3 regions of the Shewanella sp. S1-58-MNA-CIBAN-0166 genome follow, and region 2 is predicted to be linked to each of the others. Evidence: predicted binding sites of a transcription regulator. Region 2 holds the regulator's gene; each other region holds the start of a gene.

Region 1 (11,202 bases), on a different contig from region 2:
GCTTACGCGTAAGAGGTTTTGACAATCAACTCGAACAGACCATAAAAACAGCAGGCAGGGTCGTAGGAGGGATCCATTCTCGTCCTGAATATAATGTCAGCATTGATCAAAAAACACCGATCTTGTCACGTTTCCCAAAAGAAATTTGGCCAGAGGGAAATGATCTCGACAAGGTGTCAACATCGCTAAAATGTATTTTTGAAACCAACTTTGAGCGTCAAACTTGGCATATATACCTTAATGATAGCCTTGTTGAGGTTGCACTAGATGTAGGTGAAATAATTGCTGATGATAAAGTTGACCCTATATGCGAACTCGAATTTGAATTACTCGCAGGAGAGACGTCTGCATTATTAATACTCGCAACAGAAGTCGCTAAGTCAGTACCATTTCGCTTAGGTAAAGCCAGTAAAGCTCAACGCGGTTATCAACTTGCAGGCAAATCAAAGCCGTTCACCATTGAGCATATTGATTATGTTTCATTACCAAAAAACAATAATATGCAGCAAGCCTTGAGCACATTATTAGAAACAGGTCTTGAGCGCTGGCAATTGATTGAAAATATATTAACGCTGCCAACTGGTGATGTTCATCAACAATCAGCCTTGTGGGGCGAATTACGCCGCTGTGTGCGCTTACTCAGGCTCACCTTAAATCAATTTGGTTTATTAGATCAGCACACCAGCCCATTATTCGATCATCTTGAGCATGCTTTGGCATTTGTTAGCCCACTGCAAAGTTGTTGTTTATTATTACAAGACGATGCTAAACCACTTGCCAACATCAACAATAAAACCCTTGTTTGCCTACAACTAGAAAACTATATCGACTCAATGTCGATATCAACTCAATTAGGCTCAATATGGCAACATCCTGAGTATGGTCAATTACAATTGGCATTGGTCGATTTGCTATTAACCGCTGAAAGCGGCAAAAATGAAAGCCGTCATTATCCCGAATTAGGTTTATTTGCCAACCAGCTACAGCAAGCCTCATGGAAACGTATTGGAAAATCAATGCCGATAACCGCTGAAATGAACAGTATTGATTACCAACACGTTGCTGATGCTTTGGATGAAAGTATCTTAGTTGGGTTTGCTTATGGAGAAATGTATCCCGCTAAAAAGCGCGAGGCTTTTCGGGCACCATGGCAAGACTTAGCGTTAGGGATTAGTACGTTATCTGCATATAAAATATTAAGGCATTTGAGTGCACAGCATCAGCTTAATATTGAAGCTTGGTTAGACAATAAAGAAACCAGTTTATTGTTTGCCATGGAGCACTCGCGAAAAAGTGCCTTAAAAGTCCCTATTTACTGGTAAGCGTGCATATTCCCCATAATTGGTTACACGCCCACATATATTAGTGATGAATAGTAAAACAGGAAGATAATGATTATCTTCCTGTTTTACTAAACAACTAATCTGTTAGCGTTAAGGCCTTAATCGTCGCTTATTCTTTGGCAAAATACAGGTTACTTTGCCAAAGCCTGCTTAACACGTTGACCGTAATCAACATCCGCTTTAGTAAAATGATCGACCATTTTTTGTTGCACATCTAAGGTTGTTTGACTGAGTGTGCCCGCAATCGTTTCCACTAAACGATTTTTCTCTGCTTCACTGAAGATACGATATAGATTACCCGCTTGGGTAAAGTCATCTTGGTTATAACGACTAAAGCGTGCAGCCTCTCCTTCTAAACGTAACGGTGGTTCTTCAAAACTTGCATTTTCAGTGAGTGGTGCAACGCTGTTAGGACCATAATTAACACTGGCATCACCACCGGTTTGGCTACCTTGATAAGGACACTGTGTTCCTGCCATAGCACCAGCACGTTGATGATGGTTGGCTTTAGCGGCATGCGGACAGTTAACGGGTAATTGATTATAATTAGTCCCTATACGGTAGCGCTGCGCATCTGCATATGAAAACAAACGGGCTTGCAGCATTTTGTCTGGCGACGCCCCCACTCCTGGCACTAAGTTACTTGGTGCTAATGCCACTTGTTCAACTTCAGCAAAGTAGTTTTGTGGTAAACGGTTTAGCTCAAGTTCACCCACTTCAATCAACGGATAATCACTGTGCGGCCATACTTTAGTCAAATCAAATGGATTAATGGCGTAAGTATTGGCATCAGCTTCTGGCATAATTTGCACATTCACAGTCCAACGCGGGAAGTTAGCATCATTAATTGCTGCCACCATGTCGCGTTGTGATGAATCAGGATCTATCCCTTTTAGTATATCTGCTTGTTCGCCGGTTAAATTTACCACGCCTTGCTGTGATTTAAAGTGGAACTTAACCCAAAAACGTTCACCCTTAGCATTCCAAAACGAGAACGTGTGCGAACCATAACCATGCATTTGTCTGTAGTTAGCCGGAATACCACGGTCTGACATTAATATGGTCACCTGATGCATCGACTCTGGATTGAGCGCCCAAAAGTCCCACATTGCTTGGGGATCTTTTAAATTAGTTTGTGGGTGACGTTTCTGAGTGTGAATAAAGTCAGGGAATTTAATACCGTCACGAATAAAGAATGTCGGGGTATTATTACCGACAATATCGTGGTTACCACGAGCAGTATAAAAACGTAGTCCAAAACCGCGTGGATCACGCTCTGCATCTGCTGACCCCATTTCTCCGCCTACCGTAGAGAAGCGCATAAATGTTTCAGTCTGCTTGCCGACACCATTAAAATGATCCGCTATGGTAAATTCACTTAAATCTTTAGTTAGTGTAAACGTCCCATATACACCAGTCCCTTTAGCATGTACCACACGCTCAGGAATACGTTCACGGTTAAAATGAGCCAGCTTCTCTATTAAATGCCAATCTTGTAAAAGCAGTGGACCACGTTCACCAGCCGAGATTGAATTTTGATCATCTGCTATCGGGGCGCCATTTTGGCTGGTTAAATAATTACCTTGATTCATTTTTTTGCTCCTATGTGCGGTCTACTAACCACTGCTCAATTAAGTCATAAACTGTTGCCATGATGATTTTCCTCACTCAACTCATCATTCGATGGACACATAATAGAAGCACTTCAGAATTACATAAAACGATTAAAATAGATTATTACAAACTAAAAAAGCGATTATGTAATTTATTAAGGATAGGAAAAACAGATTAAAACTAAAATGCAGGCAATAAAAAAGCCAAACTGATTATTTGGCTTTATCGAGACACAATGTGACTATTCAGTGGGTGGAGTAGGCTCACGGTATAACTTCACTAAATAATAGAGATCAATTAATACAATAAAAAAGTTAACCAGCGCCACAGGGATCGCATCAATCGCGAGGCCATAAGCCACAAACAACCCTGCACCAATTAAGTTCCACCAGCGTAGTTTTTTAATGTCTGACATCATCAGCGAAATAGCCACAACGACAGAGGCTAAATATCCTACCCATTCCCAGATGTTGATACTGTCCATGGATTTTCCTTATATTAATATGCCTACACCAATGCAAGCGAGTAACAACATTAAGCTAACGGAGTCAGTGAAAAACGTTATTGCTTAACGCACTTATTGGCACACTTGATAGACTAAATAAGCAAAGCACCTTATAAAAAAATACACTATTAACAAGGTTAAACCTTGATCTATCGATGATTATAAGGCCTATCGATTTATAGTATCTATAATAGCTTATCGCTCTACAACCGCTGCCGTCATTCGTGAAATACAACAAAGTTCACCCGCACTGTTACGAATAAGAACTTCCCAAACCGAACTGCGTTTACCTAAATGCACAGGTTTAGCCGTTGCAGTTAATTCACCATTACGTGATGCTTTCAAATGATTTGCGTTGATTTCTTGGCCGACACAATAATAACGGGTAAAGTCGACCACAAAGTTGGCGGCATAACTGGCTACTGTTTCTGCTAGTGCGACGTTCGCACCACCATGAACAATCCCTAATGGATTATGTACGGCTGGATTAGCTGGCATTGTGGCAACCATATAATCGTCGCCGATTTCAGTAATTTTAATGCCCAATGTTTGCATTAAGGTGCCCTTTCCCTGCATCCCTGCATCTAAACGAGCACAATCTTCTAAAGTGACAGTGTTAAACCAAATACTCATTCTTAATATCCATCATTATTATTATTAGAAAACTCAGTGTACTGATTAGCTTACCTTTTTGAAAGAAAAACGCGATCAATAACATTAACCCATTAAAAAGGAGCCTAAGCTCCTTTTATAGTTATTAACTAAATCTATATGTACGTTAACTCACTAATTCGCAATGGCTTTGGTAGGTCTGTGCCCAACGCAATAACTCAACTCGGTTACGAGACTCCGTTTTACGGAAAATAGATGAGATATGCGCTTTTACAGTATGTTCACTAATACACAAGCGCTGGGCAATTTCTTTATTACGCGCACCGCTAGAAACAAGCTGAATAATGGTTCTTTCTCGACTGGTTAATCTTTGGAGGATGGCCACGGTATCTGCAGGGATTTCAACGTTGGTATCGAGTTGCTGGACTAAACGTCTAAAAATCTTACTAATCAGTGGACGGTCGTACCACAATTCATCAGAAACCATTTTACGCAGACCCGTCAGCATTAAGTCCATGCGTTGATCACTGTATAACAAACCCCGTACGCCTAAGAGTAATGCTGACTCTTGATCAAGTGATCCACGTTCAACTTGGTACAATGCTACAGGGACATGCTCCACTAAACGCGATACCAGTAACGGGATACCCTTACTGTCTAAGGCCGCACCTTTTTGTGAAACAAGATAAAAGTTGTTGGATTTTTTTTCTAACTCAAGCTCAGCCGCATGTTTTACAATTCGAGTTTTCAACCCGATAGATTCTGCCAAAATAGCTAAATGGCAAGGTGCTGCGATTTGGTGTAAAAACACCAACTCATCAATATTTGAACTCATCACTCTTCTCCCTGAAAAGTACATTATTGCTCAACATACCTTGAGCACATCCTGAGGCTATATACTATACGTAAATGAAATACGTTTACTAGCCTTCAAAACTAGGCTGAGCAGATAGTTTACTTTTTGTCGTTATATTAGAGCATGTTCTTTCTTCATTCGTTAATCGCGTTACGAGATAAATCGACTCACCAAAAAAGTGGCTATTAGGTTAAGTCGGCCATTATCAATCACGATTCTTATAATAAAAAACCTTCCTATACAGCAAGCATAGTAAAAATTTGTTAGTTGATATGACTATTATGTAAGTCTAAAGTATGAATAGTAAATTTGACTGACTTTGCGTAGACTTTATCACTAACCCAAGACTGATAAGCTCATACTTTCAATTCGCTCAACATCATCAATCTCTCATCAATGCTAGCAGCCAAATTTACTCATTTTATGACAAAATAAGCTAACTAAATAAGTTAAGTGAGCCTTATCATACCGGAGGCTGGTTAAGCGCCATTTTGGTCGCTATTTGTTTATTATGAAGAGACGATAACAACAGTAAGCCACATACCCCACCAATTAATGCTAGAAACATGTCAGATTGAGTATCCCAAACATATCCTTGAGTGCCTAAAAATGCCTCGGCATTTTCACCGGTAGCAATGGCAACCCACCATTCAACTAATTCGTAAAAAGCTGAAAACGCCAACACAAAACATACTGCTAAAAACTGACACCAAGCACCTATTTGCATGACATTTTTACGAATAAATATTTCGCGAGCTAATATTACCGGAATAAAACCCTGAGCAAAATGGCCGACTTTATCGTAATTATTGCGCTCGCCGCCCATCACTTGCGCTAGCCAGTCAAATAACGGCACTTCAGCATAGGTATAACGTGCACCGACAAATAACACACAGCAATGCACTAAAATAAGTGCATAAGCTAACGTAGTCAGAGGAAAGCTTTTACGACTAAAAAATAAAATAGGTAATGCGATTAACGCAGGTATCGCTTCTAACCACCAAGTGAACATATCTTTAGGTGCGCTAACTGACCACAACAGTACTAATAGATAAATCCCTATCCATATAACCTTACTCTTCATCTTAATTCTCTCCATGAGATATTGTTCTCAAATTAGAATATAAACTTTAGCCATCTAGCCCTCTACAAGCGCTTAAAAAAGTGCTACTTTGATAATGCGCCGGAAGTCCGCATTTATATCATAACTATTAGTATAAGCATTAGTATAACCATTAGCTTAAGCACCATTTAATGATAAGAGGGTACCCATATCATGGCGAAACACTCGCTTGACAAGGATAAGATCAAAATCCTGCTGTTGGAGGGCGTCCACCAAACTGCGGTCGATGTACTAGAACGTGCAGGTTATACCAACATTGAATACCATAAAGCCTCGTTAGGCGAAGAGGCTTTGATTGCATCAATTAAAGATGCTCACTTTGTTGGATTACGCTCCCGCACCCAGCTTACTGCGGAAGTATTGCACCGTGCAGAAAAGTTGGTTGCGATTGGTTGTTTTTGTATTGGCACCAACCAAGTCGATTTAGCCACGGCCGAGAAACTGGGTATTCCTGTTTTCAACGCCCCTTTCTCCAACACGCGCAGTGTTGCTGAATTGGTGATTGGTGAAATCATCATGCTGATGCGTGGCATTCCACAGCGCAATGCCATGTCACATCGTGGCGGTTGGTTGAAGAGTGCTAATGGCAGTGTTGAAGTCCGTGGTAAAACCTTAGGTGTGATTGGTTATGGCCATATTGGTACTCAACTGGGTATTTTGGCTGAAACCTTGGGCATGAGAGTGATTTTCTTTGATATTGAAGATAAGTTACCGTTAGGCAATGCCTCTCAAGTTCACTCTATGGACAAGTTATTGGCCCAAGCAGACGTTGTTAGCCTGCATGTACCTGAAACACCGCAAACTAAAGACATGTTCGCTAAAGCTGAATTTGCTCAAATGCGTCAAGGCAGTTTCTTTATCAATGCCTCTCGCGGAACTGTTGTTGATATCGAAGACTTAGCCGATGCCCTGAAGTCAGAACATCTTGCGGGTGCTGCGATTGACGTATTCCCGGTAGAACCTAAGTCGAATGATGATGAATTCATCTCTCCACTGCGTGGCTTAGACAATGTATTACTCACACCGCATATTGGTGGTAGTACTGCTGAAGCACAGGAGAATATCGGCGTAGAAGTGGCTGGCAAACTGGTGAAATACTCAGATAACGGTTCTACCCTGTCTGCGGTCAATTTCCCTGAAGTGTCTTTAGCGCAACATAGCGGTACCTCACGCTTATTGCACATTCATCAAAACCGTCCTGGTGTATTGATTAAAATTAACCAAGCGTTTTCTGAAAAAGGCATTAACATTGCTGCTCAGTACTTACAAACCACTGCTGAAATTGGTTACGTGGTAATGGAAGTCGATTCTGATCAAGCTGAAGAAGCATTGGTTGAATTAAAATCTATTGAAGGCACTATCCGTGCGCGGGTATTGTTTTAAACTGACTTTTATAAGCAATTAACTTGAGTTAATTGTCTTCCTAAAAAGCTACCTTGTGCACAAGGTAGCTTTTTTATTGGCTTTAAAACCATAGCCCCCTGTTGAGCATTCTATTAATCCGTTACACTCCAACCATACCGTCTTATTCACACGTTAGGGATAGTTATGACCATTTCAGTAAACCAACCAGATTGGGATTTTATCGCCACGTCTCCTGAATTAATGTTATCAAGTTTGACGCATATGGGGTTAATCGAAATCACTGGTGAGCAAGGGCGCAGTTTCATTCATGGCCAAGTCACCACAGATATTACCTCCCTTGGCACAAACGAGTGGAAATGGGGTGCTCATTGCGACCCTAAAGGTAAAATGCTCGCCAGTTTCCGTGGGTTTTCAATCGGCGATAGCTTATTCATGTTACTGCCAAAAAGTACTTTAAGCTTGGATTTACCTCAGTTACAAAAATACGCTGTATTCAGTAAAGCCGAACTCGCCGATGTCAGCAATGATTATCTAATAATGGGTATTGCGGGCCCAAAAGCACAAGCCTTTGCAACTGAACATTTTGGCGATGTATCGCAACCACTTAGCCTTGTTGAGCAAGGTGTGATTATTCGTGATGGTGAACGTTTTATTGCCATTATTAACAATGCAGCAGCACAAACCATTATCAGCCAATCTGGACAAACATTGTTTGCTGCCAGTGCATGGCAAGCATTGGAAATTAAAGCCGGTTATCCAAACATAGATGCCGCTCATTCCGGCCAGTACGTTGCGCAAATGTGCAACCTGCAAGCCATTAATGGCATTAGCTTTACCAAAGGCTGTTACATGGGCCAGGAAACCATTGCCAGGATGAAATATCGCGGTGGCAATAAACGTGCATTGTATATTTTGTCTGGTACTACCAAGCAAACCATCAGCACTGACACTCAATTAGAAATTGCCCTTGAAGGCGGCTTCCGTCGTGGTGGCAATATCATTGAATGCGTCCAATATGGTGACAAGGTACTGCTTACCGCGGTGTTGCCAAATGATACCGAAAACAACGCTCAACTTCGTATTACCGGAGATGAAAGCTCACAGCTAACTATTATCGAGTTGCCATATTCTTTAGCAGATGCTTAATTAATTGATGTTGTATCTTCATTAAGCGAGCCATTGGCTCGCTTTTTTATTTTTTGAACATTAATGATCTATATCACGTATATTATTGATAATATTACTCTGTTTATTCAGAACTTCAATTAAGCTAATTCGTTATGGAGCGACTATGACTACTATCGTCACCTTAGAAAATATTAGTAAAGGGTTCCGCGATGGCGAGTCATTTCATTCGGTGCTTAATCACGTCAACCTGACTTTGCAGCAAGGTCAAACTATCGCATTAACCGGGCCTAGCGGCAGCGGTAAAAGTACCTTACTGAATATCATTGGTGGCTTTGAAACCATAGACAACGGTGACATGTTAATCCGTCAGGCTGATAACATGCGATCGGTGACAAAGTGGCAAGATAAGCAATGGAGCCAATATCGACGTCAGTCGCTCGGGGTTATATTCCAACAATTTAACTTACTCACACCATTAAATGTGCGCGACAACATTCAATTTTCACTGGCGCTAAATCAGTTAGCATGGAGCCCTTGGTGTGATGAACTTTGCCACCAGCTAGGATTAACGCCATTGTTAGACCGCAACGTTGAAAACTTATCCGGTGGACAACAACAGCGAGTGGCTATCGCGCGGGCATTAGCTCACAAACCACAACTCATATTAGCCGACGAACCGACAGGTAATCTTGATCAACACGCCGGATTACAAGTCATGCAACTACTTACCGAACTCGCTCAACAAGCCAACTGTTGTATTTTAATGGTGACTCACAGCGAACAATGTGCCGCATTTATGCAGCATCGCTGGCACGTCGAAAATCAGCAGATTGTGATTAACCCTGCTGACATGACGTTGCAAGGTTAAGCCCATGACAACTAACTTTTCATCATACTTATTCTCAATTAAGCGCTTAAGGTTATGCTTGCACTTGTTTGCCAGCCATTATCGTCATGCCCCCCTGCAAGCCAGTGCTATTTTACTGGGCATCATGCTCGCGGTAACGTTACTGATTGGCGTATACGCCACCAACGAAAACGCCAAACAAAGCTATGGTAATGTATCCGAACTAATGAGCCAACAAGCTCGCTTATCGATTAGCCACCGTACAGAAAGCAGTATTGATGAGTCAGTTTATTTTGCATTAGCCAATGCAGGATTCAATACCATTGCCAGCATTGAAGGCATCGCAACCGATGAACAAGGCCGATTATGGCGGGTTAATAGTAGTGATGTAGTTGCCGCTATGACCAGCAACATGCAACAGCAAAAATCAGGTGCTAGCTCATCGATAACAGCGACGCATATTCCGCTAGCAGAATTACTGGCAGGCAAACCCAAAGTGCTAATGTCGGCAAGCCAGCGCGAACGTATGAATAAAGTGACCAACAACTCTGACCGCATAATACTGAACGACACTGCTGTTGAACTCGTTGCCATTGATGATTCGTGGGGGCTTGGTTCGGCAATTTTGGCCGATATCTCACTCGCTCAACCCTTGTTGAATATGCAGGGTAAGTTAAGTTACGTTGCCGTATTTGATTCACCCTCTTCAAATGCAAATATCTCAGCCGCAAACGAATCAGAAACAGATGAGCAACTGATAGCTCGATTAACGAACACCCTAACCCAAGCAGGTATTGATACCAGTAAGCTAAATTTCACCACCCAAACGAGTGAAGGCGAATCGCTTACCGCCCTCACTGCCAGCTTTCATCTTAATCTTGATGCCATGAGCATGTTGGCCTTTGTTGTCGGCTTATTTATTGCCTACAACGGGGTTCGTTATAGCTTAATGAAGCGTCAAAAATTGCTGGTGCAAATCATGCAGCAAGGGCTCGATAGGCACACCATCATGCTTGCCCTAAGCATTGAAATAGTCTGTTTAGTGTTTATTGGCTGTGTATTAGGTTTTATTGTCGGACTGCAATTATCGCAATGGCTACAACCTATGGTCGCCATCACTCTTGAACAGCTTTATGGCGCCAAATTATTACCCGGAAACTGGCAATGGCAATGGTTTGCACAAGCACTCATATTAACCTTGTCAGCGGCATTTGCTGCTTGTATTCCCATGCTGATAAACCTGATTAACACCCCACTTGCGCAAGGGGCTCAAAAACAACCACAAAGCCAACAATTCGGCATTATTCATTGGCGACAATTTATCATCGCAGCATTGCTAATCTTAGTGTGTACTATCGCCTTCGCCTTTACCGAACAGTATCGCCATAGCCTAGTATTACTGGGTATTCTCTCGGTTGCGATTCCGTTGTTGTTACCTCAATTTTTACATTGGGGAGTTAACTTACTCAGTCCATTTATGCCTAAAGGACTGTGGCAATACGTGATTGCCGAAACCAAAGAGATTATTGCTCCTCTCGCGCTGGCGATGATGGCAATGCTGCTAGCTTTGTGTGCCAATATTGCCATGAACACCTTAGTGGGCAGTTTTGAAATTACCTTAAAAAAATGGCTCGATGCCCGTTTGCATGCAGATTTATACATTAGACCCAATCCAAACCAAATCGATACATTAACGATATTATTGGAACAAGATCCCAAGGTTGAAGCGATTTATGAGCAATGGACTGTCGACAGCAACCTTAATCGAATTGAAACGCCGCAAACACAGGTTGCTATCCACCTTGTCAG
Region 2 (11,202 bases):
GGCTAAACGGTTGCGCTTTACCGATCCAATCAGTGCTATTGAACAAGATTTTCAGTGCCAAGGTTTGGATTTTTAGTTGGTTATTTAGCGAATAAAAAAACCGCCATCGTAAAGTCGATAGCGGTTTTTTTGTATCAGCTTATTGCTGTTGCAGTGAGCTTATCTGAGTATTAGTCAGCTTTAGTATGTTTAATACCTTTACGATTTTTCATTGGGTCGCCATCATAACCAAGGGCTTTCCAGTCTAAACGCTCGCCTTTGTTGTGGCAGTCATTACACTGTAGTGCCTTGTCTTTTGGTGACACCATGTGGTTGATGCGCCACCACATCTCAGTTTCAACAAAACCATGCTGGCCACTGTATTTAAGTCCTTTCTCTATCATGGTTGGGTTAGCTTCCATGCCTAATTTGGCAGCTAAGTCCCAATCAAACTTATCCCAGTAGCCACCTTCACCGTACGTTTTAGGGGTTATTAGAATATTGAGTTTAGTATCATAGATTTGCTTACCCGTGTGCACTTTAAATGGGTAGATTTTAGCTTTAGGGTCGCGAATATCACCTAATGGATAAGCTAATTTAACCGTTTTAGTTGGGTCCATTTTATCGCCAGCCATATACGCATCGGCGCGGCCATTAAACCAGGCATATTGTGGTTTAACGTCTTTTTGCCAAATAAAGCTGCCTTTCTTTTTCATAAAGGTGTGCTTGCCGTATTGGTCTGTTGTTTCAGGAAGATCTTGACCTGCCTGTGACCAATCCCAACGCATTTTGGTGGGTTCATTTTTAGCAAATGATGGTATGTGACAAGTCTGACACGCTACAGTTGCTGTGTGTGTATTGAGCTTTTTATTTTTGTGAGGCGCAGCATCATGGCAATTTACACAACCAATTTTGTTTTCACCACCAGGTGATACGCCCATCGAGTTACCGGTAATTTGATGATTTTCAGTAACGTGACAAGTTTGACACTGGAAGTCATTGCCATCGGTATCCATGTGGACATCGGTCGCTTTGTCTGGATAAGACATTGATGAGTCTAAATCGCCGTGTTTAACCGCATCACCGCCGCCACCGTAAAAGTGGCAACTGCCGCAATTGTCACGCACGGGAGCACCCACATTTTGGGCAACATTGGCTAAATTGACTCTTGCTAAGGCCTCGCCTGCGCCCGCAGGATCTTTAATGTAAGTTCCTGTGGTGTCGTGACAGACTAAGCAATCGACTTTGGTCATGTCTTTAAAGTCGAATGTAGAATCTTTCCAACCATAACCGGCATGACAACTGGTACAACGCGGTTCGTTACCCGATATCGATACACAAAAGTTGTTAATGCTGTTCTTTTTACCACGCATCACTGTGCGGTCAGGTAGTTTTTGCTCTAACTCCCAAGTCCAATGTGAAGATTTCATAAACTCTTCAGCATGTTCTTTATGGCAGGTTAAGCATTGTGTCGTCACTTCAGGGCCATTAGCAAAAGGCCCTTTCAGCGCCTCTTTGTGGTTAAAGGCAGCCTGTGCGCTACTGCTTAATAACAGTAATACAGCCAGTGCTGATAATAGTTTCATGATATTTGTCCTTACCCCTGAGCTTGTGCTCAGGGGGGCCAAGTTAGAAGGTTAAGTTAGCGTTAGAAGTTAACGGTCAGTGAGGCATTGACGTCATAGGCGGTGTCAACAACGGGCAACATTGAGTACGCGCTACCGGCAATCACATCGTCAACCTTCATCGGTGCACCTACTGGTGAGCCACTTCCGGTATATTCATAGTCGTAATACAAACCGGCTAACTTGATAAACATTTTTGGATTAATATCAAAGATATAATAAGCTTCGGCAACGTGGCCGCGAGTGGCTAACTTACTGCCGATTGGGTCGTCTTGTGCTTGGGTGAAGGGACTCCAGTATTTAGAACCGTAGTTATATTCCAAACCGAATTTGCCGTATGGTGCAGGAATTTGCATGCCCACATAAATGCCGTAACCATCTTTGGTGTCGCTATCAACGGTTTCTTTTGGCACCATAATGATTTCAGTTCCAGTGCTGTTCAACTCTGCTTCAAATACTGCATCGCTTAACATGCCACCGAACAAACCAGCATTGCCGTTAGGTTCAGCACGAGTCCATCCTAATGAGGCAAACATTTTCAGGTCGTCATCGGTTTCATAGGCATAACCTAGGCCACCTAAGTACATATCACCAATGACACCGCTTGGTTGTACGCGGGTGACGAAGTTAAAGTTGTCGAATTTTTGCATGTCTTGATACATGGTTGGGGCAAAGATACCCGCCAGTTGAGTAGGGAATGCCATGGTGCCCGTAAAGCCATCATTGACATCTTTAGCACCGAATAAAGTGAACTGTAAGAAATGGTTACCGTCATTAATCACGTCGATATTAAACCCGCCGAGGTGGGTATCTTTAGTGATGATGTCACCAAATAATTCGCCATTGCCGTACTGTGACTCAAAGCCTTGACCATAGCAAAAACGCACTGTTTGGCCTTCAATACCGGTGATATCACCCAAGTTGTAACCTAAGGTAAGACCATCAAAGTTGAAATTGACTAAGTGACCAGATGGCGTGCCGCCTCTGAGTTCATTTTCACGATAATGATTTGGTGGACCGTACGTTGAAGGACGACGTCCAATAGAAAGGTAAGTGCCACTGCCGTTAATGTCTTTCCAATTAAAATAGGCGCGCTCTACTTTTAACTCATCACCACTGGTGCTACCGCTACTGGTGCCGTCCATGGTGAATGAATTCCATGAGTCGAATACTTTAACCCCAGCAGAGTCTCCCCAGCTCTTAAACATGGTTAAGCGTCCTGCAAAGCTGACGTTATCCCACACTTTGGCGTCAATGTTTAGGCGTAAACGAGTTGTGTAAAATATATCATTATCAATGTCTTGTTGGGTTTTTTGGCCTAACAACATTGGCATAACGCCTTGAAGCATACCGCTTTGAAACGCGCTAGCTAAATCAGGGTTTGCCATCATCATTTGGCCTAAAGGTGAGGTAGCACTGTTTGGATCGCCAAACACTCCTGACATGGCTTTAGCGCCAAAGTCAGAAAAGTTAACGTTCATGGCTGGGTTCCAAGTGACGTTTTGATAATGTAATGAATGTGCTTTAGTTCTAAAATCACCCGTAATGGCTATTCTGTCTAAGGCTGTGTGACGCTCGGTTTTGTCAACTCGTGAATTTAAATCATCAAGATCTTCATTAATAGTAGCGAGTTGCTGTTTAAGGTCGGCAATTTTTTGTGCATCGGTATCTGCTGCTAGGCTTGCGCCGCTCATAAAGAGCGCGTTAGCCACTAATATTGAGATGAGAGTTCTCATGGTCTTTCTCCCCTTTATTTGCCAACTAACAAGGTCAATTTGGCAAATTTTTTGTGTCAGAATCCCTGAGGCTAAGCCTCACAGTTTTTCGTTTGGTTTATTGGCTGATGTTTCTTTTAGAACGAAAAGATACTCAGCATTGATGATTTAGCCGCAGGTAGCTGGTTGGTCTGAATCGGCGGCGTGGTCATATAAGAACTGTTGAATGTCTTTTATGTCTTTTTCTGATAAGGCTTCAAAAACGGCAGGTTTGGCTTTGTGCTTATCACGGGTGAAAAAACGATCCCATTGGCTCATGGTTTTGGTCATTGGGGTTAATTCAGGACCTTCACTGTTAGCGCTGTGGCAGGCTTTACATTCTTTTTTGTACAGGTGCTTACCTTTTTTAGGATTACCACCATCTGCGGCCATCACTTGGGTGCCAAGTGATAATGCCATAGCAACTGCGATACCAACTTTAATGTAAGTGTTCATCATTTTGTCCTCTGTCGGGCTTATTAGGGTTGTGCATTAACAGCATTTAATTATTTCTTTGCTGTAAACAATGTTACCTAAAAGTGAGTAGTGTTAATTTGAAGTAGATCATATCCATGAGAAAAATCTAATTGAAAAAAAGTTAATTGAAAGAAATCTAATGAACTAGTGTGATGTGGATCTATTGCGCCAAGATGAGGATTTTGCTAGAGGAGATAAAAGTGGTTTTTTTGATACTTATTGATGGCGTTTTTAGGTGAGAAATAGACTGCTTGATAAATAGAAGGGGAAGATTTTAATCATTATTAGCGAACAAGCCCATTGATGGCTGGTTTTGTTTACAGGTACAGAATAGCTGATTAGCTCATTAACGTGTTGGTCGACATAATCACTAATACAGTGGCACTAATACTACATAACACTAAGGTGACTATGCGGGTTTTATCTTTATCAACGCGGCCAATTAATCTACCTGAGACAAGATAACCAGCAACGACTGAAGGCAATAATAGCAGTGATAGCCATAAATGCTTCACTTCAACTAAGCCGACGATGGTTAGAATAGCTAAGGCAATTAATGAGCTAAACACGAAAAAGGCAGATAATGCCGCTCTAAACTGACTTGGGTCTTGGCCTGCAAGCAAAATGGCCATTGGTGGACCACCGATAGCAGCAATATTGCCAAATATGCCTGAAAATACCCCAGCGATAAATAAACTGAGGCGATTAATGGGGGCGGTAAAGCGAAAAATGCTAAGAATAACAGCAATAAACACAATGCCTGCAATCACTAAGCCGAGTATGGCTTGTGGGGCAAACAGCAATAATCCAGCGCCTAAAAACCCCCCAGGGATCCGCCCGAGTAAGGCATATTGCAAACCATTAAATTGTAGGTGACCGCGTTCTCTAAATAAGGTCATTGCAGAAATGGCAAAGCCCATAACAATAATAGGAACAGGAACTAATTGAGGATTAACAATATACAGCAGCGGGCTAGCAACAACGGCTAACCCAAAGCCAATTAAGCTTTGGGTTAGCGCGCCAAAAAACACGATAATTGATGCCAGTATCAAGGTCGTTGGATCGATAAATGACATCATAAGTTCTCTTTAAAAACATGACGACTTCTTATTAGGGTCGTTTCAAAGTCTGTGAGGTATTGACTAATCAGTGAATTATTCGAGCTCTTCCCACTCGATACCCATATCATCCATTAACTTTTTCGCTTCACTTGGAATGCTATCAGGCTGATCTTTTGATAGATCACCGTCATAAGGTAATGGTTGACCTGTGTACGCATGCAAAAATGCTTCGCATAGCAGTTCACTGTTAGTTGCATGGCGCAGATTATTTATCTGGCGACGCGTCCGCTCATCCGTCAGTACTTTTAATACTTTTAAAGGGATAGAAACCGTAATTTTTTTTACTTGTTCATTTTTTTTGCCGTGCTCGGCATATGGGCTGATATATTCGCCATTCCACTCAGTCATTAACTTACCCTTAACGATAAATACGCTGCAGATTTTAAACCGTTACAATCTCTAGTCAAATTATTGCTACTATTTAATCCCGATTGCAAATAGATTTCTTGATGTTTAGACGTCTAAACGTCTATTTAAGTTGACGGATGGGGATCTCTTAGGTAAATTTGGACGTCTAGACATCTCTTTGTGTGTTTGTGAAATTTTAGGAGTCACCATGACTAAGCATCAAAACGCCACATTGGCCGTTCGCCAAGGTATTGAAACAGACACACAACATGGTGCTATCGTGCCACCGATTTATTTATCGACCAATTATTCATTCGATGGCCACAATAATCCGCGCGAGTTTGATTACAGTCGTTCGGGTAATCCTACTCGATGTATTTTAGGTGACGCACTCGCCAAACTCGAGCAAGGTGCTACCGGCGTGGTGACATGTACCGGCATGGCGGCGATTACATTGGTGACTAGCTTACTTGGCCCAGAGGATTTATTGGTTGTGCCGCACGATTGTTATGGTGGCAGTTACCGCTTATTTACTAACTTGGCCAAAAAAGGCCAATTTAAGTTATTGGTTGTTGATCAAACTGATGCGCAAGCGCTGAGCAAAGCGATAGCTCAAAAACCGAAAATGGTGTGGTTAGAAACGCCATCGAATCCTTTATTGCGGGTGGTAGACATTAATGCCATTAGTATCGCTTGCCATGACGTTGGCGCGCTAGTGACAGTCGATAACACCTTTTTATCACCAATATTACAGCAGCCATTATTATTAGGTGCAGACATTGTTATTCACTCAACCACCAAATACATCAATGGTCATAGCGATGTGGTCGGTGGAGCGGTAGTGGCTAAAGATCCTCAAGTGGGTGAGTTGTTACATTGGTGGTCAAATACTCTTGGGCTTACGGGTTCAGCATTTGACAGTTATTTAACCTTGCGAGGCTTACGTACTTTAGCGGTACGAATTCGTGAGCATCAACGTAATGCACAAAAGATTGTTGAGTTACTCAGCGCCAGTGATGTTGTGGCCAAGGTGTATTATCCGGGTTTAAAAGACCATCTAGGTCACGAAATTGCGGCAAAACAACAACAAGGCTTTGGCGCTATGTTAAGTTTTGAGTTAATCGGCGGCGAAGCGGAAGTGGTGGCATTTTTAAAGGCGCTGTCGTTGTTTAGTGTTGCCGAAAGTTTAGGCGGAGTGGAAAGTTTAGTCGCCGTTCCGGCCACCATGACCCATAGAGCAATGGACCCACAAGCAAGGCAAGAGGCTGGTATTAAAGAGACTTTATTGAGACTATCTGTCGGTATTGAAGATGCAGATGACCTCTTGGCCGATATTCAAGCAGGCCTAGCAGCTGTTGCCGCGATAAAATCAGCTTAATTCGAGTTTAAGTTAGCTGTGGTTTCGACCAAATTGGGTAAAATAGCAAAACATGCACTTGCAACACTATTGGTTTCAAAATAGAAGTCTAGCAGTCGCAACAAAAGTCGTAGTTGTTTAAGGAGTCAGTAATGACGCGAAGTCATTTACATAAGTTTGGTGGTTCAAGTTTAGCGGATGCAGATTGCTATCGCCGTGTTGCACATATTCTACTTACGCATGGTCAGAGTGATGATTTAGTTGTGGTATCCGCCGCCGGAAAAACGACTAACTTCTTATACAAATTATTGAGCCTGCGTGACAGCGGTCAGTTGTGGCAAGAAGAGCTGCAAATTCTGATCAGTTACCAGCAGACGTTAATTGAACAATTATTATCAAACGAGCAAGCGCGTGATTTACGCGAACGTTTGTCTACCGACAAATCTCAGTTAGTCAGCTTATTATCTTTAGAGCAACGTAACGATTACCAATTAAACCAAGTGGTGAGTTTTGGTGAACGTTGGTCGGCGCGCTTAATGGCCGCTTTGTTACGAGAAATGGGCGTAGCTGCGACTCATGTCGATGCGTGCTCTATTTTGGTAGCCGATGAAGGCGCCGTACCCAATATTTTAGTGGCTGAGTCTCGTGACAAGGTACAGGCCTTATTAGCCTTGCACCCGCAAGAGCGTTTAGTGATCACCGGCTTTATATGCGCTAACCGCCACGGCGATACCTTATTGCTGGGTCGCAATGGTTCTGATTTTAGTGCCACCTTAATTGCCAGCTTAGCTGACATTGAGCGTGTGACCATTTGGACCGACGTTGAAGGGGTATTTAACGCCGACCCGAATAAAATTAATGATGCTAAATTACTCAAGAGTATGTCATTAGCCGAAGCTGACCGCTTAGCGCGCCTGGGCTCTCCTGTACTGCATTCTCGTACCTTACAGCCGTTATTTAATACCGACGTGAGCCTAGCGGTACGCTCAAGCTATGCTTCACACACCGACTTTACTTTAATCGCGCCACTGAGTTCATCAGCGAGTGCGCCTGTGGTCACTAACTTAAATGAAGTGGTGTTGTTTAGTTTTAAAATGAACGCAGACATTGAACCATTGTTGGCCATTTTGGATAAAGCAGGTATCACACCGTTAGCTTATTGGTCGCTAGCACAACATAAGTTTGAGTTGGCGTTAACGCTTGAAAGCCAGAAACAAGTGCAAGCTTTACTCACTCAATACAGCAGTGAATTTTTGATTGAAGAGTTGAGTGCCCAAACTGACTTAGGCCTAGTGGCATTAGTCAGTGCCGATGCTCATCACTTTAGACGCAGTTTTGCCCGACTACTCAGCCGTGATGCCAAACCGATTTATCAAGATGCATTAAGTTTGGTCACTTTAGTCCCGCAAGCTCAAGTGAGTTTATTGACCCAAAAAGTACATCGTCGTTGTGCTGGACCAAGAATGCGTATTGGAGTGTTATTGCTGGGAGTGGGTAACATTGGTGAGGCGTGGATTGATTTGTTTAAACGCGCCAGTCCAGCATTAGATCACGAACTTGAAGCCTCTGTTGAGCTTGTTGGTTTAGTCGGTTCGAAAAAAGCATTAATTTCTAACGACGGAATTAACCTTGAACAATGGCAGCAAGATTATCAACAGCAAGGTATTGAATGGGATTATGATCAGCTTTTTGATCAATTAGCGCAGTTATCATGCGATGAAATTGTCGCCTTAGATATCAGTGCGAGTGCTGCTTTAACCTTACAATATCCCGAGCTATTTGCCCGTGGTATTCATGTGGTAAGTGCCAATAAATTAGCCGGCTCAGGGCCATTGCCATTTTATCGTGAATTAAAGCAGCAGCTGAGTAATCGCCGCTTATTTTGGCGTTATAACGCCAGCTGTGGCGCAGGTTTACCTATTCAACATGCGTTAAATGACTTACGTAATAGTGGTGACACTATTGAAGCTGTGGGTGGTATTTTCTCGGGCACGTTATGTTGGTTGTTCGAAAATTATGATGGCAGTAAGCCGTTCTCAGAATTAGTACTGCATGCTCGCAGTTTAGGCATTACTGAACCTGATCCACGCGATGACTTATCTGGCCGCGATATGCAACGTAAGTTGTTAATCTTGGCTCGCGAGATTGGTTTAGCGGTAGAGCTAGACGATATTAGTCTTAACTCATTAGTACCTCAAGCTTTAGCAGAGTTGTCACTAGAAGATTTTTTAACACGCATCAGTGAGTTAGACGATGATTTGTTGCAGCAGTATGTCGCTGCGGCTGAACAGAACAAGGTGCTACGTTATGTGGCTTCGCTGGATAAAGTGGAAGGTAAGTTACAGGCTGAAGTGGGTTTGCAGTGGGTTGATAATAATCATCCTTATGCCAATTTAACCCCAGGGGATAATGTGTTTGTTATTCGCAGTGCGTTTTATCAAGGTAATCCATTGATTATTCGCGGCCCAGGGGCTGGGCGTGAGGTGACTGCTGCAGCTGTGCAGTCGGATTTGGTGCATATTTGCAAAGACTTGTTGCAAGAGTAGTTTTGTTAAAAAAGACCATTATTAATGGTCTTTTTTTATGTCATCTCGGGAATGTTTATGAGCTGAAATTCAGCTCTTTTCTTTATTTGCCGCAAACCGCTCAACGCATAAATACTAAAATGTTAGATGACAAGTGTTCACATCTTGAAATGGAGTTCAAAATAATGATGAAAATCAAAGTATTTACTAAAGTGTTAAAACCTAAACTAAGCTTTTGGATGAAACCGATAGAACAAGCTGATTGTGGTTTACAAGACGAAATTAATTTATGGTTATCCACACAAACATCTATAGAAATCACCGAAATTAAACAAACTCAAAGCGGTGGGTCATTTATGCCAGCGACGTTAAATATTACCATTTGGTATCAGTAATCTAATGAGATTGTTCCATGTAAGCTTAATCATCTCCTCGACATAAACGAACAATAGATAATAAAAATGAATAGGTAGCATAAAGCTGCGTCCTTATTTTAAGTGCTGAAAAAGCTTAATAATAGAAGGGCTTAGACTTTTTATTATATGAATATCCGATCGAGAGTTCGACCAATTTGAAGTGATGTTTATGGATACTATTTTTGCGAGTATTTAAAGATTGGCCCAGTCTTTAGTTATCTTTATTTATTCTCAGGTAACGAATACTCTTAAGGCGACACAATCTAAGCCCTTGGGTGCTTAGGCTTCTTCTACTGCGTCATCTTTTAATGATTCAGCTGTTTTATCGGTTAACGTTATTAATAGGCCTGTGAGTAGGCTCATGCTGTAACCGAGTACGGCGCCGATAATAAGTGGTGGAATGATAGCGGCTATATCAGCATTTAAGGCAAAAGTGATGCAACAACCGATAAAGGTGCCGGGAATAAAGGCGAAGTTTTTATTACTGGCTTGTAAGCACATAAATGCGGTGACAATGCCTGTTAATGCATAGCTGATCATTGGCGAACCTAGAACACCGCTGCCTGCAATAATTAACCAGCCCCAGAATACACCGGAAAGATTGGTCATCATCGCCATCATCATGCCTTTAGCACCTGTTTCTGTTTGAGCGAAAAAGGTACTGCAGCCCAGAAAGCCGACCCATGTCACGAGATGAAATACATCAGCAAGACCAGCCCAAACAGCCGCTAATAAACCAGCAGAAATTGCAATTTGCCAACGATGCGCCATGGTTGCCTCACAAAAGATTAAAATTAGAACGGTGAGTTCTAAATTTAGCACAATAAACTAAATTTAGGCAGTTAGGTTTTACAAAAGTCGATCCAGTTCGCAAATAAAAGCAACTGCTAATAAAACCAAACGTTATGCAACTCGATAATTGTCAGAGAGTCATCATGTCTACCGCACATTAACACCAGATATAGTCACTAATGCTATTAACTTTGTTAGAACCTAAGTGTTAGCGCACTTTTTAAAAAATAATTTGAACATTATCAAATGACACTGTTTGCAGGCTGATGAACAAAAAGCCTGCAGATAGATGAACAAACGGCTGTTTTCAGCCGTTTTATATTGTCTATGATTTAGGCCTAGCGTTAATGTGATTATTACAAATTGCTTATTGATGGTTTTTTAGCTTGACTTAGTATGCAGTTAAACTAGTATATGGACATATAGACGTCCAAACGGCCAAATGATTTAGGTTAAGTTAATCATTTAAGCTGATTGGTATAGACTCCTAAGTGTTACAGAAGTTAAAGGAATACATTATGGCTTTTCATCATGCACAACATGCCCAGTCGTTAAATCAGAGCTTGTCTGAGCTGAATGATATTAATGTGTCTTTTGAGTTTTTTCCGCCATCAACGCCAGCAATGGAAGAGATTTTGTGGAATTCTATTCGTCGTTTAGAACCATTGAACCCTAAATTTGTATCAGTAACATACGGTGCCAATTCTGGTGTACGTGACCGTACTCATAGCGTGATTGAACGTATCCAGAAAGAAACCAATCTACTCGCTGCGCCGCATTTAACCTTGGTTGATGCTAGTGATGAAGA
Region 3 (11,202 bases), on a different contig from region 2:
TTTTTTATAGTGTAATGATGAAAAGGGTATGTCCAGTTGAGATATTTTTACTTTATCCAGCAGTAAATTAAATTGAGAAGATCAAAGACGTTTTAAGTTATTTATTGTAAAAACGACGAAGCTGGATCCCGGCTAAAAAGCATTGCCGGAATAACGCTTGATTTGACCCGTGCAGTATGGAGCCTTTTGACCAAAATCCAAACCAAGTTTGGACATAAAAAAGAGTAACCGTGATGACTCAAGGTTACCCTTTTTTCAGGTTCACTTTTTATTCAGAAGCACTCTTTATTCAGAAGCACTATCTACTCTGGGTCTCTCTTTATTCAGGATCTCTTTCTACTCTTGATCTCATTCTATTCGAAATAAATCTATTCGGGATCATAGTCCAATATCGGTGACAACCACTTCTCTGCTTCTGCCAACGTCATGCCTTTACGCTGGGCATAGTCTTCTACCTGATCTTTACCAATATTAGTCACACCAAAATAGCGTGATTTTGGATGGGCAAAGTACCAGCCTGATACCGCTGCCGTTGGGTACATGGCAAAGCTTTCGGTGATATTCAAATCAATCGTTTCATCGGGTTTGAGTAAATCCCATAACAAGCCTTTTTCTGTGTGGTCTGGGCATGCTGGATAACCTGGCGCTGGGCGAATGCCTTTATAACGTTCGCGAATTAACGCTTCATTGTCGAGCACTTCATCGGCGGCATAACCCCAAAACTCTTTACGAACACGTTCGTGCATGCGCTCGGCAAAAGCTTCGGCTAAACGGTCGGCTAAACATTTGAGCATAATCGCGTTGTAGTCATCATGATTGGCTTCAAAGCGGGCAACATGTTCATCAATACCGTGTCCCGTCGTTACCGCAAAACCGCCCATGTAATCAGCAACGCCTGAATCTTTTGGAGCAACAAAGTCTGATAAACAGAAGTTGTCGTTACCCACGCGTTCAAGCTGCATACGTAGATGATGAGTGGTCATTTCTAATGTGGTGCGGCTTTCATCGGTATACAGTTCAATGTCGTCATGGTTGACGGTATTGGCTGGGAATAAACCGATCACGGCTTTGGCGGTAAGCCATTTTTCAGCAATAATTTGCTTCAACATGGCTTGGCCATCGGCAAATAATTTAACCGCTTCTTCACCAACGACTTTGTCTTTTAAAATTTCAGGGTAATGACCGTGCAGTTCCCAGCTTCTAAAGAACGGTGTCCAATCGATACGTTCGACTAGGTCTTCTAATGGATAGTCATCAAACACCTGGCGACCTAATACATTAGGCGTAAATGGGGTGTAGTTTTCCCAGTCGTGTTTACAGCGATTATCACGCGCGGCTTCAATCGACACGATGGTTTTACGCTTGGTTTGCGACAAACGTTTTTCACGCATCATGTCGTATTCTGCGTAGGCTTCGTCAATGGTTGCTTGGCGAGTGGCGTTATTAATCAGCTTAGACACCATAGGTACAGCGCGAGATGCATCGGCAATGTAAATTGCGCCGTGTGGGTAATGCGGTGCTATTTTTACTGCAGTATGAATTTTAGAGCAGGTTGCACCACCGATAATAGCAGGGATGGTTAAGCCTTCACGGTGGAAGGTTTTCACGTTGTGAACCATTTCATCCAAGCTTGGCGTGATTAAACCTGACATGCCGATGATGTCGATATTATGCTCTTTTACTGCATCGAGAATTTTATCGACCGATACCATGACCCCAAGATCGACCACTTCGTAGCCGTTACAGGCAAGTACTACTCCAACAATATTTTTACCGATGTCATGCACATCACCTTTTACGGTGACCATTAAAATTCGCCCGTTTGACTGGCCTGCAACCTTTTCAAGCTCAATATATGGGTTTAGGTAAGCGACGGCTTTTTTCATTACTCGTGCCGATTTGACCACTTGCGGTAAGAACATTTTGCCAGCACCAAATAAGTCGCCGACCACGTTCATGCCGTCCATCAGCGGTCCTTCAATAACATCGAGCGGGCGCACGGCTTCTTGACGAGCAGCTTCGGTGTCTTCATCAATAAATTCGGTAATGCCTTTAACCAATGCGTGCGATAAACGTTTGGATACCGGCCAGCTGCGCCAGGCTAAATCTTCTTTTTTGGCCACTTGTGAGCCATCGCCTCTAAAGCTTTCAGCGATGTCGAGTAGCTGCTCGGTGTTGTTTGAGTCGGCTACCGGACATGGTAAGTTTTGAACTACGTTTTCAACCCGTTTTTTGAGCTCTGGTTCAATATCATCGTATATGGCTAACTGACCAGCGTTAACAATACCCATGTCCATGCCGGCTTGAATGGCATGGTATAAAAACACCGCGTGAATGGCTTCGCGTACTGGGTTGTTACCGCGGAACGAGAATGACACGTTAGACACGCCGCCTGAGATCATTGCGTGTGGCAAGGTGGCTTTGATGTCTTTTATCGATTCGATAAAGTCGACTGCATAGTTGTCGTGTTCATCAATACCGGTGGCAATGGCGAAAATGTTAGGGTCAAAAATAATGTCTTCTGGTGGAAAGCCAACAACATCAACCAAAATGCGATAAGCACGGGTACAGATTTGGGTTTTACGCTCACGTGTATCGGCTTGGCCGTCTTCGTCAAAGGCCATTATAATGGCTGCCGCACCATAGCGTTTTACTAAGGTGGCTTGTTCAATAAATTTGGCTTCGCCTTCTTTCATCGAAATAGAGTTAACAATCGACTTGCCTTGAACGCATTTAAGCCCAGCTTCAATCACTTCCCACTTTGATGAGTCAATCATGATGGGCACGCGGGAGATGTCGGGCTCAGAGGCGATTAAGTTTAAAAACTTCGCCATTGACGCCACGCCATCAAGCATACCTTCGTCCATGTTGACGTCGATAATTTGTGCGCCATTTTCAACCTGCTCGCGCACGACATCTAAGGCTTCTTCAAACTTTTCTTCTTTAATTAAGCGTAAAAACTTAGCCGAACCGGTCACGTTAGCGCGCTCACCGACGTTAACAAATAACGAGTTTTTGTCGATAGTGAGTGGCTCTAAACCGGATAAACGACACGCCACAGGTATATCTGGTATCTGTCTTGGTTCGTGTCTGAGCACTGCTTCACGAATAGCACTAATGTGTGCGGGTGTACTACCACAACAACCGCCGACAATGTTGAGCATGCCTTCTTGAGCCCATTGATTAATGACTTCGGCCATTTCTTCTGGGGTTTCATCGTAGCCACCAAATTCGTTGGGTAAGCCAGCATTTGGGTGGGCAGAGACATAACATTCGGCAATACGTGACAATTCTTCAACGTACGGGCGCAGCTCTTTTGGTCCTAGGGCGCAGTTAAGGCCAATCGATAACGGCTTGATATGGCGCAAAGAGTTATAAAACGCTTCGGTGGTTTGGCCGGTTAATGTACGACCAGACGCGTCGGTAATAGTGCCAGAGATCATAACGGGTAGGCGATCGCCAAGTTGATCGAATACTTTTTCAATCGCAAATAGGGCGGCTTTGGCGTTTAAAGTATCAAAAATGGTTTCAACCATAATGATATCGGCGCCACCTTCAATTAAGGCGCTGGTGGATTCGACATAAGCGTCGACTAATTGGTCGAAACTGACATTACGAAACGCTGGGTCGTTAACGTCTGGACTGATAGAGCAAGTACGGTTGGTTGGGCCTAATACACCAGCAACATAACGTGGTGAACCTGTTTGCGTGGCCACTTCGTCGGCCGCTTGGCGGGCGACTCGAGCGCCAGCAAGGTTAATTTCAGCGGCTAGCGACTGCATATCGTAGTCGGCCATGGCAATAGTGGTGGCATTAAAGGTGTTGGTTTCAATAATGTCGGCACCGTTTAGCAGGTACTGAGTATGAATATCTTTAATGATTTGCGGTTGGCTGAGTACTAATAAGTCGTTGTTGCCTTTAACATCGCAATGCCAATCTTTAAAACGCTCGCCACGATAATCTTCTTCTTCCAACTTATAGTCTTGGATCATGGTGCCCATGGCGCCATCTAAAATCACAATACGCTGCGCTAACAATGCATTAAGTTGTTTAAGTGTTTGACTGTAAGAAGTCGATTTCGCCATAACAGTTACCTTTTATCACTATGTTGCTTGATACCTTGATTGAGATAAGCATACCCTTATTTTTACAATAGTAGGGCGATAACATCATTGCTGTGCACAAGTGTTGTAAATAACAGTTATACACAACGGTTGCTTTAACCGTTGCAGGCAATTGCCTTGGACAATTACTGCGTACAATGATTATCTTCTAAATGATTATCTTTTAAGATAGTATTTTAGACATATAAACGTATAGACGTCCATAGTACGCGAATTTTTATCACTAGAGCAAGGCTGAATTAAATGAAACAAGCCAAGATAATATTAATGCGCCATGGAGAATGCGAAGGTGGGGCAATATTTCGCGGCCAAACCGATGTAAAGCTCACCGACACTGGAATGGCCCAAATGCAGCAAGCGTTTGCTGAACTGCAATATCCAATTAGCCATGTGTTTAGTTCGCCATTGCAACGGTGTCAGCAATTCAGCCAGCCTTTAACGCAGCGATTAACATTACCGTTAACGACGATACCAGCACTGCAAGAAATTGATTTTGGTGTCTGGGATGGGCAATTGTTTGATGCAATTTATCAGCAAAATCCAGGTAAATTTGATGCTTACTGGCATAACCCATGGTTGGCTGATAGCACGCCTGATAAAGCCGAGTCGGTAAGCGATTTTGCTGCGCGAGTAGAAGCCGGGCTCATGAGCGTGGTTGATGAACTGTGGCGCTCACGTCATCAGCAGCACTCTTGTTTACTGTCTATCGACGAACAACAAGGGCAAAGCTTGCCGCAAACTGCTCAAGCTGTCGATTGTCCCCATGCGTTAGTGGTTACTCACGGTGGGGTGATGCGCTGTTTAATGGGCTACGTGCTTAAGGTTGGCCAATCTAGCGGAATATTCGCTAACCTAGCGATCCCCTATGCTGCTATTATGGTGCTCGATGTATATTGGCCTGATGATGTTGATAAGGTTGACGCTTTTCAAGCGACAGCAATGAATAGCAATACCGCTAAAGTGAGCTTTACATTACATTGGCCGTAACACTTCATTGGCTGAGCGTTACAACCATAGTGTCATTATTTTTGCGCCATAATTTGCGTAATAATTTGCATAATAATCTGCGCCATAACGTGCGTAGTCATTAGTGTCACAATTTGCATAGTTATTTGCATAGTTATTTGCAAAGTTATTTGCAAAGTTATCAGCGCCGTAATTTGAATAGTTATTTGCGTCATAATTGTCGTAATAATCTGCGTCGAAACCATAGTGCCTTTCAAGGTATTGGGAATTGGGATAAGCCCAAACTGTACCCGCAACTGTAGATGTACCCATCGAATATGGGGACATAAGTCAGATACCAGCTTTGAATCGCCTCAATATCCATGCCTAAGCGGGTGACTTAGGGGAGTTATTAAATAGATGTTTGTGTTAATTAATTGGACATGGCGGGCTAACTTTCATGTCTGAATCTGTATTAGATGTAAATCATCTTTTTTGGCAAGTCGATAATAAAACGATTCTGGCGGACATTCATTTCAGTTTGCCTAAAGGCCAGATGCTAGGACTAATTGGTCCCAATGGCGCAGGAAAGTCGAGCCTGTTACGCTGCTTATATCGCTATATTGTGCCGACCAGCGGCGATATTGAGATATTTTCTAAACCCATCAGTGAGTATTCCTCTAAGTTGTTAGCGCAGAATATTGCTGTGGTGCAACAAGATACCCCGCATTATTTTGACATGACCACCGAGCAATTAGTGTCGATGGGGCTTACTCCGCATAAAGGCTTGTTTGACTCAAACACAGCCCAAGACCGTGAACGTGTGGTGAGTGCCTTAACCAAAGTGGGATTACAGCAAAAAGCTCAGCAACAATATGAACTGTTATCTGGCGGTGAAAAACAACGTGCCCTAATTGCCCGAGCCATTGTGCAACAGCCGCATATTCTTATTTTAGATGAACCGACCAATCACTTAGATATTCGTTATCAAATTCAAATTCTTGAACTCGTTGCATCTTTAGGCATCAGTGTTATTGCTTCTATACACGATCTGAATTTAGCCAGTGCAATGTGCGATAAATTACTGCTACTCGACCAAGGACGATTAATTGCTAAAGGTACCCCAACAGAAGTGCTAACCGAGCGGCAAATTAGTGACGTGTTTGGTGTGTGCTGCGACATTAATCTTCACCCACAACACGGTAAGCCGCTGATCAGTTATTTTTATGGTTACCAACCGAGTCAGAAAGGATGCCCCGATCATGATTGATGCATCGCAACGTCGCTACTATGTTTGTTTCAGTCTGTTGGTATTGGCTACACTGCTTACCCCGATATTTGCCGCCAGTTTTGGGGCGGCTAACATTCATCTTAATGACGTATTAATGATATTTAATACCTTATTGGGCGGCGACATGCCGAGTGCGATTGAAGGCAGTGAACATGCGGTTACGATAACCCAACGTATTGTGCTTGAATTACGCTTACCGAGAATTTTGTTGGCCTTTGTGGCTGGCGCAGGGTTGTCTATAGCAGGCAGTGTATTACAAACCGTGACCCGCAACCCGTTGGCCGACCCGTATTTGTTTGGCATTAGCTCCGGGGCGTCATTTGGTGCAGTGCTGGTGGTGTCGTTATTCAGTCAAACCGGTTTGTTTGCCGAAATGTTTTCTGGTGTATTGACTATAGCGCCAAGCTTTACCGCGCAACCTTGGTGGTCTTGGTCGACATTAAGCATACCGATAGGAGCATTCATCGGCGCCAGTTTATCGGTGTTGGTGGTGTTTATTTTGTCGGGACCTGGTCGAAGTAGCCAAGTTGAACGTATGTTGCTGTCTGGTGTAGCAACGTCGTTTCTGTTTGGGGCATTGACTAGCTTGCTGTTGTATTTTTCAACCCCTCAAGCTGCGGCGTCAGTACTGTTTTGGAGTTTAGGCAGTTTTGCTAAAGCCAGTTGGTCTAATTTACTCTTACCCAGTGTGACGGTAGGGGTGAGTTTATTGATTATGTTGGCATTTAGACGGCAAATTATGGCGCTGCAAGCGGGTGATGAAACGGCTCATACATTAGGGATTAATGTCGCAAAATTGCGCTTAAGTATGTTGTTACTGTGTTCGCTTATTACGGCAATGTTGGTGGCAACTTGTGGTGGCATTGGTTTTGTTGGTTTGATGATCCCGCATACGGTTAGGCTATTATTTTCCGGACGTCAGCCGATGATCTTAACCGCGATGTTAGGTGGCTTATTTATGGTGTGGATTGACGTGATAGCACGATGCATTTTATTTAACCAAGAATTGCCTGTCGGCATTATTACAGCTGCATTGGGCAGCGTGTTTTTCTTGTTTATTTTGCGTCAACGCCGTTAAACACTGAGCTCTTTTTATAGGCACATAGCTAAGCACATAGCTAAGAATTAGATAAGCACATAGATAAGCACATAGATAAGCTCTTTGATAAGCACTGGATGAGTGCTGCAATACATCATATTGAATTTATCTGCCCAAATTGCTGGAGTTTTCATGTTTGTTATAGAAGCTGTTAAGTCAGATGTTGATGCCAATATTCAACATAAGATTAATCAAAAAACCAAACCATTAGGGGCATTAGGGCAGCTAGAAACCTTGGCGCTACAGATTGCTCGGGTGCAGTACCGCGGCGATAAACAGTCGTTAAGCACACCGCTGCAAATCACTAAACCAACGATGTTAGTTTTTGCTGCCGACCATGGCATTGCCGCTTACGGCGTGTCGATTGCGCCAAGCGAAGTGACCACTCAAATGGTGCATAATTTTGTCCAAGGCGGCGCGGCAATTAATGTGTTTTGTCGCCAAGTCGGGTTTGAGCTTGAAATTATCGATTGCGGAATATTACAACCGCTTACAGGCCAAGCCAATGTTATCGACCAACGCTTAGGCGCAGGCACTAAGGCTATGCATTTAGCTGCGGCTATGCCACTTGAAAAAGTCGCCCAAGGGTTTGAATTTGCTCGACAGTTGGTTGCTCGCCATGTTGATGCCGGTTGTAATTTAATTGCTTTAGGTGAAATGGGTATCGGCAATACTTCTGCTGCGACTGCGGTAATGTCAGCTATGCTCAATATTGATGTTGAGCAATGTGTTGGTAGAGGCACGGGAATTGATGATGCTACCTTGGTTATTAAAACAAAACTCATTAACCAAGCACTTGATTTGCATCAACATGAGTTAGTTTCTCCTGAAGCTATTTTGGCTCACGTTGGCGGTTTTGAAATAGTGCAAATGACCGGGGCGATACTGGCGGCTGCGGAACAAAAAATATTAGTGGTGATTGATGGTTTTATCGCTACTGCTGCAGCATTAGTTGCGGTAAAATTATCTCCACAATCAAGAGGCTATTTAGTTTTTGCTCATGAGTCGCAAGAGCAAGGACATAAGCTTCTGTTACAACAGCTACAAGCAACACCATTGTTGTCGCTGGGATTAAGACTTGGAGAAGGCACTGGCGCTGCGTTAGCGTTACCGTTAATTCAAGCTGCGGTGAATTTTTACAATCAAATGGCCAGTTTCGATGATGCTGGCGTTAATAATGTGGTTTAAGGGAACAACATGTCTGGCGAGATAAAATGGTTGCGGCAGTTAAATTTATTTTTTGTGGCGATGAGTTTTTTTACTCGGATCCCCGTTCCATCGTGGGTGGTGATTGATAGTGATAAACTCAATAAAGCTAGCCGTTATTTTGGTTTAGTGGGTTTACTCATTGGCTTAATTTGTGCGTTGGTATTTTGGCTCGCACAGCTGATTTTACCGGCAAGCATTGCCATTTTATTAGCCATGGTGGCGGGTGTATTAGTGACCGGTGCCTTCCATGAAGACGGCTTAGCCGATACCGCAGATGGTTTTGGTGGTGGTTGGACGGTAGAAGACAAGCTGCGCATCATGAAAGATTCGCGTTTGGGCAGTTATGGTGCCTTGTCGCTGGGATTAGTGTTATTGCTAAAATGGCAATTGTTAGTCGAACTGGCTTTATATAGCCCAATGGCGGCGGTCAGTGCGCTTGTAGCAGGCCATACACTTAGCCGTGTTGTGGCATCAAGCTTGATTTTTAGTGAACAATACGTCCGAGATGACGACACCAGCAAATCAAAGCCAATTGCCCAAGACCAGCAATTAAATGATTTATTTATTTTAATCGCCAGCGGTATTTTTGTGTTGTTATGGCTTAACGGTGTGGCGGCGTTTGTGCTATTTATTACCTTGTGGCTAGTACGCATTTTGTTAGGCGGCTTTTTCCGTAAACAAATTGGTGGCTACACCGGTGACACACTAGGCGCTGCGCAGCAAATCAGCGAAGTGTGTTGTTACTTAGTTATTTTAGCGGTTGGATTAAGCTAATGATTCATTTGGTGTTAGGCGGTGCGCGTAGCGGTAAAAGTCGATATGCAGAGCAATGTGTGGCGGAATACGCTGCTATTGGTTATTCATGTGTTTACTTAGCCACAGCCACAGCGTTAGACCATGAAATGTCTGCGCGCATTAATCAACACCAACAAGACCGTATGTCCAGCGTCCATAGCTGGACATTGCACGAACAAGCTTATGACGTTGGCCAAACATTGGTGGCGATAGATAAACCACAACAAGTCATATTGCTCGATTGCCTGACGTTATTATTAACCAATCACTTATTGTTAAATGACGGCGCCTCGTGGGCCACGCAAAAGTCATTACTCATCGACAGTTTGTCTGCTTTGCAAAGCGATGTGGTGTTAGTCAGTAATGAAGTGGGCTCGGGCATAGTTCCCATGGGTGAGTTAAATCGTCGTTTTGTTGATGAAGCGGGCTGGCTCAACCAAGAAATAGCCGCAATATCTGATCAAGTCACTTTGGTGGTCGCAGGCCTACCGTTGGCCTTAAAAGCATAATGTCATTGGTTGACGATCAATCTTCAATCGCCCCACCATTACGTGGCGCATTAATGGTGCAAGGCACCACCTCTGATGCGGGTAAAAGCACGCTTGTTGCCGGTTTATGTCGTTTATTTTCCCGTCAAAATATTAATGTCGCGCCTTTTAAACCACAAAATATGGCGTTAAATAGTGCTGTAACTGCCGATGGCGGTGAAATTGGCCGAGCCCAAGCATTGCAAGCTATTGCTTGTGGTTTAGCACCCCATACAGATTTTAACCCCGTATTATTAAAGCCAAGTTCAGACACTGGCGCCCAAGTCATTATTCACGGTAAAGCGTTAACTACATTAGAAGCTAAGGCCTTTTTCGGACCCGAGAGTTATGGTTATAAAACCTTAGCGTTAGCGGCAGTGATGCAATCTTACAGGCGCTTGCAGCAACGATACTCGTTAGTGGTGATTGAAGGGGCGGGCAGTCCGGCAGAAATCAATTTACGTGAAGGTGATATTGCCAATATGGGCTTTGCCGAAGAGGCAGATTGCCCAGTGATCATTATTGCTGATATTGATAAAGGCGGTGTGTTCGCCCATTTAGTTGGTACGTTGGCATTATTAAGCCCGTCTGAGCAAGCGCGAGTAAAAGGCTTTGTGATAAATCGTTTTCGCGGTGACATCAGCTTGTTGCAGCCAGGAATTGATTGGCTTGAAGCCTATACCAACAAACCAGTATTAGGCGTATTACCATATTTGCACGATCTACATCTAGACGCTGAAGATGCGTTAATTGATACCTCTCAAAGCTCATTACCTACAGCATTGTCTGCCAGCCAACGTATGTCTGTATTGGTGTTAGTGTACCCAAGGATCAGTAATCATACCGACTTTGATCCGCTGCGTTTACACCCGCATATTGATTTTCATTATGTGAGTATGCAGAGCATGGCTCAATCATCCCATTGGCCCGCTGCAGATTTAGTCATATTACCTGGCAGTAAGAATGTTCGTGCAGATTTAGCTTTTGTGCGTGAGCAAGGTTGGGACATCGCCTTAACAAAACATTTACGTTATGGCGGTAAAGTCATCGGAATTTGTGGCGGTTACCAAATGCTCGGTGAGCTTATTGATGATCCTTTAGGTATTGAAGATAATGCTGGTTGCAGTGACGGATTGGGCTTATTACCGATTACGACCGTATTAACTGCCAGCAAAACCTTAACTCAAGTAAGGGGTCACTTACGCTTACAAG

Evidence for each region. The regulator MetJ, encoded in region 2, represses methionine synthesis genes. The targets are predictions, from matches to a motif close to TAGACGTCTAGACGTCTA.
Region 1: the regulator MetJ is predicted to act here: its motif matches at 6,062-6,079, upstream of serA (phosphoglycerate dehydrogenase).
Region 3: the regulator MetJ is predicted to act here: its motif matches at 4,310-4,327, upstream of metH (methionine synthase).

The regions. Positions count from the first base shown of each region.
Region 1 is NZ_JBEOPN010000049.1:7,264-18,465, forward strand. It holds gene AAEY99_RS20230 (CYTH domain-containing protein) at 1-1,322, shown strand, start outside; gene katB (catalase KatB) at 1,475-2,935, opposite strand; gene AAEY99_RS20240 (YgjV family protein) at 3,199-3,441, opposite strand; gene AAEY99_RS20245 (PaaI family thioesterase) at 3,658-4,095, opposite strand; gene AAEY99_RS20250 (helix-turn-helix transcriptional regulator) at 4,241-4,909, opposite strand; gene AAEY99_RS20255 (DUF2238 domain-containing protein) at 5,394-6,014, opposite strand; gene serA (phosphoglycerate dehydrogenase) at 6,207-7,436, shown strand; gene ygfZ (tRNA-modifying protein YgfZ) at 7,602-8,564, shown strand; gene AAEY99_RS20270 (ABC transporter ATP-binding protein) at 8,710-9,414, shown strand; gene AAEY99_RS20275 (ABC transporter permease) at 9,419-11,202, shown strand, end outside.
Region 2 is NZ_JBEOPN010000011.1:84,311-95,512, reverse strand. It holds gene AAEY99_RS08975 (pseudouridine synthase) at 1-76, shown strand, start outside; gene AAEY99_RS08970 (tetrathionate reductase family octaheme c-type cytochrome) at 171-1,565, opposite strand; gene AAEY99_RS08965 (DUF3373 domain-containing protein) at 1,628-3,340, opposite strand; gene AAEY99_RS08960 (c-type cytochrome) at 3,488-3,817, opposite strand; gene AAEY99_RS08955 (sulfite exporter TauE/SafE family protein) at 4,174-4,914, opposite strand; gene metJ (met regulon transcriptional regulator MetJ) at 4,990-5,304, opposite strand; gene metB (cystathionine gamma-synthase) at 5,513-6,682, shown strand; gene AAEY99_RS08940 (bifunctional aspartate kinase/homoserine dehydrogenase II) at 6,814-9,207, shown strand; gene AAEY99_RS08935 (hypothetical protein) at 9,372-9,581, shown strand; gene AAEY99_RS08930 (DUF1097 domain-containing protein) at 9,882-10,373, opposite strand; gene metF (methylenetetrahydrofolate reductase) at 10,913-11,202, shown strand, end outside.
Region 3 is NZ_JBEOPN010000051.1:7,307-18,508, forward strand. It holds gene metH (methionine synthase) at 369-4,085, opposite strand; gene AAEY99_RS20450 (histidine phosphatase family protein) at 4,368-5,111, shown strand; cobalamin riboswitch at 5,330-5,450, shown strand; gene AAEY99_RS20455 (ABC transporter ATP-binding protein) at 5,530-6,339, shown strand; gene AAEY99_RS20460 (FecCD family ABC transporter permease) at 6,332-7,438, shown strand; gene cobT (nicotinate-nucleotide--dimethylbenzimidazole phosphoribosyltransferase) at 7,592-8,647, shown strand; gene AAEY99_RS20470 (adenosylcobinamide-GDP ribazoletransferase) at 8,657-9,442, shown strand; gene cobU (bifunctional adenosylcobinamide kinase/adenosylcobinamide-phosphate guanylyltransferase) at 9,442-9,972, shown strand; gene AAEY99_RS20480 (cobyric acid synthase) at 9,972-11,202, shown strand, end outside.